Regions from separate parts of the Companilactobacillus heilongjiangensis genome, predicted to be linked through region 1. Evidence: predicted binding sites of a transcription regulator. Region 1 holds the regulator's gene; each other region holds the start of a gene.
The links. Region 1 encodes Rex, which represses fermentation and respiration genes when NADH is low (regulators of the CRP and FNR family bind a similar motif). Its sites were predicted from a motif close to TTGTGAANTANTTCACAA; they were not measured.
Positions count from the first base shown of each region.

Region 1 (3,398 bases):
TTGTGGAAGCACGGACGATATTCTTTTGGATATACTCTTCAGTTTTCTTGATTTCTGCCTGTTGTTCTTCGTAATGTTTCCAAGCAACGGCTTGATTCTTCTTCTTTTCATCGAGGTAGAAAGTATAGTTACCAGAGTAGTGGGTTGATGAATGTTGATTGATTTCAACAATTTCAGTTGCCACTTTATCAAGGAAGTATTGGTCATGGGAAACGATAACTAGGGCGCCACGATAACCTTTAAGGTAACTTTCCAACCACTCGACAGTATTGATATCCAAGTGGTTAGTTGGTTCATCCAAAAGTAAGATGTCGTGATGTTCCAAAAGCATTTTAGCCATGGCTAACCGAGATCTCTCACCACCAGAAAGGGTAGAAATCTTGTGTTCCCAAACATCTTCGTCAAAGCCAAATCCCTTGAGGACACTGCGGATTTCTGATTGATAGCCGTAACCATTCTCTTGACGGAAGGTATTTTGCAATTGATCGTATTGCTTGAGAATTTCGTCGTAGTCATCGACATTTGGATTGGCTAGTTTTTCTTCCAAAGCATGCATCTTTTTTTCTTGAGCTTTGAGATAATCAAAAACTTTTTCCATTTCCAAAAAAATTTGATTGTCGCTATCGAGTCCAGAATCTTGGGCTAAATAACCGATATTGGTATCTTTTTTTAGGGCAATGTTGCCACTGTTATAACTCTCTTGGTCAGAGATAATCTTCAGTAAAGTAGATTTTCCAACCCCGTTTCGACCGACCAAACCAATGCGGCTGTTGTCTTGTATCTCGAAACTGACATTGGAAAAAAGTTTCTTCGTACCGAAATTTTTCGTAATGTTCTGTGCTTGTAATAAAATCAAAATATAACTCCTTTATGTATTCACAATTTTATCATTAATTAATAATTTATGCCTTTATAGGTTTAACGTATTGCGTTTTTAGTGATTTTTATTTACTATGAATGTTAGTGAAATGACACACATATGGTGGTAAATTATGACAAAAACAACAGTTCCAAACGCAACAATAAAGCGTTTACCAATTTATTATCGTTACTTCCAATTTCTCAAGGACGAGGGCACAAAAAAAATCTCCTCTGGTGAACTATCAGAAGGGGTCAAGATTGACAGTGCTACAATTAGACGTGACTTCTCATATCTAGGTGCACTTGGGAAACGTGGATACGGCTACGATGTAAACGATTTAGTAGCATTCTTTAAAAAGCTGTTGAATCAAGATAAACGGACCAATGTAGCCTTAGTTGGTGTTGGTAATTTAGGTAACGCCTTACTAAATTATAACTTTTCTCGAACAAATAATGTTCGAATTGCGGCAGCTTTTGATATAAATAAAGAAATTGTCGGTACAGTTAAGAGCGGTGTTCCCGTTTATGACATTAGTGAATTAAAGGAACAACTTAACTTACAACAGATCGATGTTTGTATTTTGACAGTTTCTTCAAACGCTGCGCAAACAACTGCTGACTTGTTGGCAGATGCTGGAGTTCGAGGGATTCTGAACTTCACACCGGTTATTATCAACGTACCAAACAGTATCCGTGTTCACTATGTCGATTTGGCAAATGAATTGCAGACACTGATTTTCTTCCTAGACCGTGACAAGTCATTGACAGAAGAAACAAACTAAACTTTTGGGGGAATTTTTTTATGAGTGAACCATTATTTTTGAAACCTGTCTTCCACGAAAAAATTTGGGGTGGCAGAAAGTTAGAAACTAAGTTTGGTTACAACATTCCTGATGGTTCTATCGGTGAATGCTGGGCTATTTCAGGACATCCACATGGTAGATCAGAAGTTGAAAACGGCGAGTTTGCTGGACAATATGTTGACGACCTCTGGAAAAATCATAGTGAATTATTTGGCAATCCCAAGGGAAAAGTTTTCCCATTGCTAACTAAGATTTTGGATGCCGAAGCAAGTCTTTCAGTCCAAGTTCACCCCGACAACGCATACGCTGCCGAGCACGAACACGAATTAGGCAAGACAGAATGCTGGTACATCATCGATGCTGAGCCAGGTTCATACTTAATTTATGGTCACAATGCCAAGAATAAAGCTGAACTCGACCAAATGATCGAATCCGGCGACTGGGACCACTTGTTGAGAAAAGTTCCAGTTAAGACAGGCGATTTCTACTATGTACCAAGTGGGACCGTTCATGCTTTGAACAAAGGTATCATGGCACTCGAAACACAACAAAGCAGTGATACAACATATCGTTTGTATGACTATGACCGTGTTGAAAAGTCTACAGGTAAGAAACGTGATCTTCACATCAAACAATCAGAAGACACAATTACAGTTCCTCATAAAGATCCAAAATTAAACATTGAATCAAAACAAGTTGGTAAGAATAAGTTTACAACATTCGTTCAACCACCAGTTTCACCATTCTTCTCAGTTTATCACTGGGAAATTAAAGAACCAGTTGAATTACATCACCAAATCGGTAAATATACATTGATCTCAATTCTTAGTGGAGAAGGTAAGATTACCGTTGATGGCAAGGATTACGATTTGAAGAAAGGCGTTCACTTGATTGTACCCGCAACAGTAGATGCTTGGACACTAGCTGGAGATTTGGATATTATTGCTTCAGAATCAGGAGAAGCCTAGAGAGAGTGGAGCAGGCCCGGGAATTTCCGAGCATTTGCATGACTTCACGAATTATCCGCGTACTTTGCGGATGATTTGGGAAGTTGGCAAAGCGGAAGAAATTGGCCTGCGGAACTCGTTTTAGAGCCGCAGCATGCCCAGCAAAAAGGTCTAAAATACCGCTGCCGGTATATATTGCTAATGCACTCTAAAATATCCAAAACAAAATGCTGTTCTTCGATTGTAATATTATTAATAATACAATCAAATAACCAGCATCAAAATTAACCAATTCTAATAAAAAATCAACAAATCATTCACTAAATACAGAATAACGGAAAAATAAATCCGTATATTCTGTATTTTTTTATCCGAAAATCAATTAAAAATAGAACAATATCACCGCTACATACAAATAATGTTCGTCATAGCTAATAAAATGAAATTTATTTTAATTTGAAATCGCTATCAATTCCCCATTCCTTAAAAAATCTTCTATAATTAAAGATATGTTAATTCAAAAGGGGACTTAAAATTGCAAAGACAACGATTTTTTCGAGTTAGTCTAGGGTGGCAAATTATTATTGGCTTGATCCTAGGTATTGTTTTAGGACAGGTATTTTACCAGAATAAGGTTGCTATACAGGTAATGCAGAACATCGGGACAATGTTTATTTCGATGATTCAAATGATTGTGTTACCAATTGTTATTTCTTGTTTGACTGTTGGTATCGCCAATATGGGTGATATTAAAAAACTTGGTCGAATTGGATTAAAGACGTTAATT
Region 1 covers NZ_CP012559.1:577,510-580,907, forward strand. Annotated here, with positions in the region: gene JP39_RS02570 (ABC-F family ATP-binding cassette domain-containing protein) at 1-856, opposite strand, end outside; gene JP39_RS02575 (redox-sensing transcriptional repressor Rex) at 993-1,643, shown strand; gene manA (mannose-6-phosphate isomerase, class I) at 1,664-2,632, shown strand; gene JP39_RS02585 (cation:dicarboxylate symporter family transporter) at 3,147-3,398, shown strand, end outside.

Region 2 (3,398 bases), 270 kb from region 1:
TGCCTTGTTTTTGGATCAACTTGTTCAAAGCGTCGGTTAATTCTAGATCGTCACCGGCTTCTAATTCATCATCTTTAATCAGCAAAATCTTATCAGGACCATATTCAGATAATTCTGTCTCTAAATTAGCATCGTTATTTTCAATCAAGACTGCTACGACAGGGTCATGACTGATTTGTTTCATTTTTGTAATCAATTGATAACTAACCGGATTAATCTTATGTAAATCAGTTTCCACAAAAACCCAGTTTTCCTTAATCACTGTCATCTTAATCTTCCTCCGCTAATATATTTTGTTTCTTCAAAGCAGCTACTAATTCGGCGGCAGCTTCTCTCGGATTGTCGGCCAATTTATGTCCAACCTTAGCTGTTTTCTCTGGTGAAGAGATTGAACGAACAATTGTTGGTGAACCGGCTTGACCTACACGACTGTCATCAAGTTGCAGATCACTGGCATGCCAAGTTGTAATTGGTTTTGCAAAACTCTTAGTAATTTCAACGACATTCGTATACTGTGGTTGGTTGATAGTATCAGTAACCGTCAGCAATAATGGCAACTGTGCAGTAATTTCTTGAGCCATATTATCCAAGTTACGTTTGATCAATAATTGATTATTTTCGGCGACAACTTCATTAGCATAAGTTACTTGAGGTACTTGTAATAGCTCGGCCATAATTGGTCCCACTTGTCCCGTATCGGCATCGACTGACTGTTGACCTAGCAAAACTAAATCGACATCGCCAATTTTTTTAATGGCTTTTCCAAGTACATAACCAGTTGCCAAAGTATCTGCTCCGGCAAAGGCACGGTCGGACAATAATACTGAACTGTCAGCACCCAAAGCCAAAGTCTCACGCAATGAAACAGCAAAGTCATCTGGACCCATAGTCATTGTGATAACTTCACCACCGACATTACGTTTAATTTCCAAAGCGGTTTCCAAAGCATGTAGGTCATAGGAATTGATTACGCCACCTAAACCACGACGATCGATATTCTTAGTTTTCTCATTAATCTTCACATTAGTAGTTTCTGGTACTTGTTTAATACAAACGACAATTTTCATAATATCCTCCTAGGCCCGATTCTTTGCTTCAATTAAAGCAATAGCTGTCCGCATCTTCTCAACGGTTCCTTCAGCAATTTCCATAGCTCTGGCATCCCTGATCAAATGTTCCACTGGATAATCCAAACTGTATCCGTAACCACCTAAAATTTGAAGAGCATCATCACCTGATTTAACCGCACTTCTACTACCATATGCTTTCGCCATCGCAGCTTCTTCTTCATAATCTTGACGGTGATCTTTTAGCCAAGCAGCTTTTTGATAAAGTAACTTGGTTGTTTCCTTAGCCACAGCAATATCAGCAATCTTTCTTTGAATACCTTGCATCTGAATAATTGGTGTATCCATTGCTTTTCTGTGTGTTGCGTAGTCAGTTACGATATTCAATTCATGTTCCATAATTCCGGTCAAAACGGCACCCATTAAAACACGAGCATCATTGTGAGCACTATCACCGATTTCCTTACCCATACCAACTTTTCCGAGCAAATGATTTTCGTCAACTTCAATATTATTCATGACAATTTCACCAACCGGAACCCCAGTTAAGCCAAGGAAGTTTTCTTGCTTACCAAATTCGAAACCATCCATATCCTTATCAACCACAAAGAATGACAATTCCTTCGGAGCAGTTTTAACCATGACACAATAAATTTCAGCTAGACCACCATTAGTAATCATGATTTTGTCACCATTGATAATCCATTTGTCACCCTTCTTTTCAGCGTGCGAAGTAATTCCCAATGGATTTGAACCACCACTTGGTTCAGTCATAGAAAAAGCAATGATACGTGACTTGGCTTGTGGCAAATATTCATCCTTCAAAGATTGATTACCATATTTAACAATTTGGTCAATTGACTTGAAATGACCTTCCAAAGTTACACCTAAACTGGCATTACCACGTGCAATTTCGTTAATCATAGCGGCCGTAGTCTCACCATCAAAACCTGCACCACCATATTCTTCTGGCAACATTGTGCTTAGAAAATCATACTTCTTGATTTTATTTAATAAATCATTGACGTAAGAACGAGTCTGGTCAATTTCCATATCATATGGGGCCACTTCATTTTCCGTAAATGATTTAACCATTCTTAAAAGGATTTCTTTACTAGTTTGTTTTTGATCCATCAGAATTCTCCTTGTATGTTAATTTTTTCACATATAAGTGCAAAAAAATATCCAACCGATATTTTTGATGATTTCATCATAAAGCATTTATGGTTAGTTGTAAATATAATTATATTATATATCGGCGATAACTTGCATATATAATGTGTGGTGTTTGCTTGCCATCTCCAGAGCTGAGAGTATTCATCTGCTGCACGGTACGGTCCGAGCCACAGTACGGTCTCGAACCTCGGTTGAAGCCTTTCCACAGACCGGAAAGTCTCCAACACGCCCGGTGGTGTAAGAGCTAAAGCTCTAACGCCACTTTCGCGGCATATGAATACTCTCAACTCTTCCGACTAATTGGTTGTTATAAAATTTTGTATTGCCGTATTTCCTCAATCCTTTAATACATTATTAAAAGATAAAAACGATAAGTCGATTTCTAGTCAGATATTGAAAGTTCTACAACACCTTTCTTCTAATATACTTGGTAGACATAAGTAACCAGATTATTAAAAAACAAACCAGTCGGAAGAACCGTAAATATCCACCCGCTGTGGGTGTGGCGTTATGGCTTTAGCCATTACACCACCGGGCGAGTTTTGAGATTCGCGTACTTTGCGAAGCTCAAAATCGAGGTTCGAGACCGCACTTCGGCTCGGACCGGTCCGCATAGCAGGTGGATATTCACGGTTCTGGAGACGGCCGCACAAAAAAGCTGACAAACTTTAATTTGTCAGCTTTTTGTTATTTATTGTTTGAAAAATCAGTATTGTTAGCCCAAGTGTCAGTTAAGAAATAACTGTCCATCTTATACTGAGTATTCTTAGGATTGGCTTTCTTATCTTTGTAATAATTCTTCAAATGATGATCAAGCATTAACCAACCACGCCAGCCCATGTGAATTGTATCTTCAGCAATATAATTAGGGTCTTTAACGTGCGACAGGTCAACAATATTGTTGAAACCTTGTGACTTCAATTGGTACTTAATCTTTGTATCAAAGTTAGTGATTGTGCTCATTGGCATACCAGTATATTTGATCCAATGTGGATTAACTGGTTGAATTACAAACATTACTTCAGTTTTGTTTTGAGCAAACATGTAAAGCAAAGCTTGGAAATCATTGTATTCTGGTGAATGCGTGTAAGTAACGTGACGGTGAGTATTCTTATACTTAACGATACGTTTCTTCAATTGCTTTCTATAGAAGGA
Region 2 covers NZ_CP012559.1:304,359-307,756, reverse strand. Annotated here, with positions in the region: gene JP39_RS01280 (electron transfer flavoprotein subunit alpha/FixB family protein) at 1-268, opposite strand, end outside; gene JP39_RS01275 (electron transfer flavoprotein subunit beta/FixA family protein) at 270-1,067, opposite strand; gene JP39_RS01270 (acyl-CoA dehydrogenase family protein) at 1,077-2,201, opposite strand; gene dltD (D-alanyl-lipoteichoic acid biosynthesis protein DltD) at 2,931-3,398, opposite strand, start outside.
Region 2: JP39_RS01270 (acyl-CoA dehydrogenase family protein) is a predicted target of Rex. The motif match lies at 2,217-2,234, and genes of this name have one in related genera.

Region 3 (3,398 bases), 120 kb from region 1:
CAGTACCAAGGGTCAATGATGGGATCATTTCGTTGTAAAGATTACCAATACCACCGATAGCAGCAGGAGTATTAACTAGTACACGACTAGCTTTCATCTTGATACCAAATTCAGTAGCTAAATCTTCATCCATAGTATGGATACCAACTGTGTGACCAAGACCACCAAAGTGCAATAATTCATCAGCCTTTTCAAAGCCTTCTTTGTGACCAGCAACTTTGTAAACTGATAGAACTGGTGAAAGCTTTTCAGCTGAAAGTGGTTCGTCTGGACCAACCTTGCTTAACTCAACACCAAGAACCTTTGTATCATCAGGAACTTTGATACCAGCAAGTTTAGCAATGGCTAGAGCTGATTGACCGGCAATAGGACCTTTAACTCCGCCTTCTGGTCTAAACATTGCATCAGCTAATTTCTTGTAATCAGCTTTCTTAATAAAGAATACTTTGTTCTTTTCTAATAATGATTTAACTTCTGTATAAATGTCAGCATCAACGATGGCACTGTTTTCAGCGGCACAAACCATACCATTATCGAAAGTCTTTGAAATCATAATATCGTTAACAGCACGTTTGATATTAGCAGTCTTTTCGATATATGCAGGACCATTACCAGGACCAACACCTAAAGCAGGTTTACCAGTTGAGTAAGCTGCTTTAACCATACCAGGACCACCAGTAGCCAAGACACTAGCAACGCCGTCGTTATTCATCAAGTATGAAGTAGCTTCGATACTTGGTTTTTCAACCCATTGGATAACACCTTCAGGAGCACCAGCTTCAACAGCGGCCTTTAACATAACTTTAGCTGCGGCAACTGAACACTTTTGAGCTTGAGGATGGAAACCAAAGATAATTGGGTTACGTGTCTTCAAGGCAATCAATGATTTAAACATAGCTGTTGAAGTTGGGTTAGTAACAGGTGTAACACCAGCTAAAACGCCAAGTGGTTCAGCAACTTTGATTAAACGATGTTCTTTGTCATTCTCAATGATACCAACAGTCTTATCACGTTTGATTGAGTGCCAAATTTCTTCGGTAGCGAACATATTCTTGATAACTTTATCTTCAACTAAACCACGACCAGTTTCTTCGTAAGCAAGTTTAGCCAAATCAAAACTGGCATTCAAACCAGCGATAGCCATTTGGTGAACAATGTGATCAACTTGTTCTTGTGTAAATCCGTCCATGATTTCCAAAGCCTTTTGAGCTTTAGCAACCATCGCATCAATAACAGGTTTTACATCTTCTTTTTCTTCAACCTTTGTATCTTTAGAACCTTTCAACATCTGATTACCTCCAAGATTTAAAAGCTATATTTGTTAACTAATTCACGTTTTATCTTATCACTGTGTATCTTTTGTTCAAGCATTTTATTCCAATTAATTGATGTAAACGTATTCACGTTGATATATCAACACGTAGAGGTAGAAAATTGGTATCTTCAAAAATTTCACATCAAAAAAATATGCAATCCAATTGTGAATATTTCTTCACAAAGTGGGCTGAATCGGCCTTTCTAATTCACAAAAAAAGAAGCTGAATTGATTTTCAGCTCCAGTTTGTGAATTATTTTTTATCTGAACATGGTCTTTGTTGCACGAGCCATTACCTTTGGATCCTTTTCGTAGTGGTGCATTGGTGTCATTTCTGATAATGGAATGTTGAGCAATGTGTAAACAGCACGTTGAGCAGCACGGAATGAATATTGTTCTGTAAAGACCATATCGAATGGTTGTTCACAGAATTGACTGATGAATGCCAAGTTCTTACTGTGTTCTGGCACAACGTCAGGACGATCTCCGACAGCTCTTTGATTGAACAAAGCACTAGCATATGGCATGTGTGTAGGAATTACGTTAACAATACTGTCCATAATTTCTTGTTTGTGGTTAGCAATATTGTCTTTGCTTGGATCAACTGATGCCAATTGACCAAGGAATTCTTCCAACATTTCCTTACCTGTCATTTCGATAACTGGCTTTTGAACATAATCACCATTTCTTCTTGGATACATGAAGTAACCCCAGAAGACTGATTCATTAGGCTTTTGTGTCTTAAAGTGTGGTTGATGGTGAACAACGATAGACATCAAAGGTGTACTGTGAATCCATGTGTTCAAAGCATTACCTGGTTCTTGTTGTGTGATACGAGCAATTTCATTAACCAAGTAGTGGTTGTTAGTTGTAACTGTAAAACTCATCCACTCACTTTGAGTACGATCATTAAAGAATTTATCAGGATTACCTAGTGAGTAGAACTTCTCGGCGGCTTTCTTCCAAAGCATAGCACTTGGTGCATACTCCATATTTTCTTTAACAGGTGTGTCGTAATCACCGATTGATGAACTGTCAGTAATTGAACCATTAGTATCAAAGACTAAGTCGTTTTCAGCAATGTCGATGTGACCTTCCTTGTTGTCATTGTCGACTTCTTCATACTTCATACCTGTAACGATAATATCGTCTTGAAGTGGTGTGTCCTTGAATTCCAAATCAGTAACTTTACGGTTATTGATAAAGGTTACGCCACGGTCTTCCAAATATTTGCGCATTGGAATGATAATACTTTCGTATTGGTTATAAGGAGTTCTTGTAACACCTTCCAAAGTATTGATACGACTGAATTCAAGAATCATACGGTTCATGTAACGACGTAATTCCATTGCAGAACTAGCACGTTTGAATGCGAAAGTTGTTTGCCACATGTACCAGAAATTAGTTGTGAAGAAATGTGGTGTACTTGCAAACCATTCAGCAATACTTGTATTGTTTAAAGTCTCTTCATCCTTTTCAGGAGTTAACATCAACTTGCTTAACAAGTAACGTTCCTTGTTAGTAAATTGCATATGTCTGTAATTATCTTTATTAGGCTTGTTACGAGGGCCATCATCATCCATCAAACGACCAACATCGTGAGTTGGATGTGCGTGGTCAAAGTTCAAAATATCATCAGTAACAGTTTGACCGGGGTGATCCAAAGATGGAACTGAACGTAATAAGTCCCAAAGGTTTTCATATGTTTCTTCGTTCAACATACGGCCACCCTTAGCTAGGAATCCCTTGTTGTTAGTCAAAGCTTGGTTACTATATTCATCCTCGTAGTCTTTAACTGGGGCACCATCATTGGCACCGTGTGTTTCTAGACCCATCATAGTGATCTGATCACCATTGAAACCACCGTCACGAATTAAATAAATACCAGCAGCTAAATTCCCAATACCGGTACCAATCATGTAGGCTTTTCTTGTCATAATAACTGACCTCCATTCAAATCTTCCTATTTCATCTATACAACTTAAATATAGCAGTTCCAAATAAAAAGTAAAGGCTTTCATTGCCGATATATCAAACATTTCCAGTCTAGTTTATGATACAAAAATGATGATTTGTTTCTTTT
Region 3 covers NZ_CP012559.1:700,296-703,693, reverse strand. Annotated here, with positions in the region: gene adhE (bifunctional acetaldehyde-CoA/alcohol dehydrogenase) at 1-1,288, opposite strand, end outside; gene JP39_RS03215 (oleate hydratase) at 1,576-3,252, opposite strand.
Region 3: adhE (bifunctional acetaldehyde-CoA/alcohol dehydrogenase) is a predicted target of Rex. The motif match lies at 1,319-1,336, and genes of this name have one in related genera.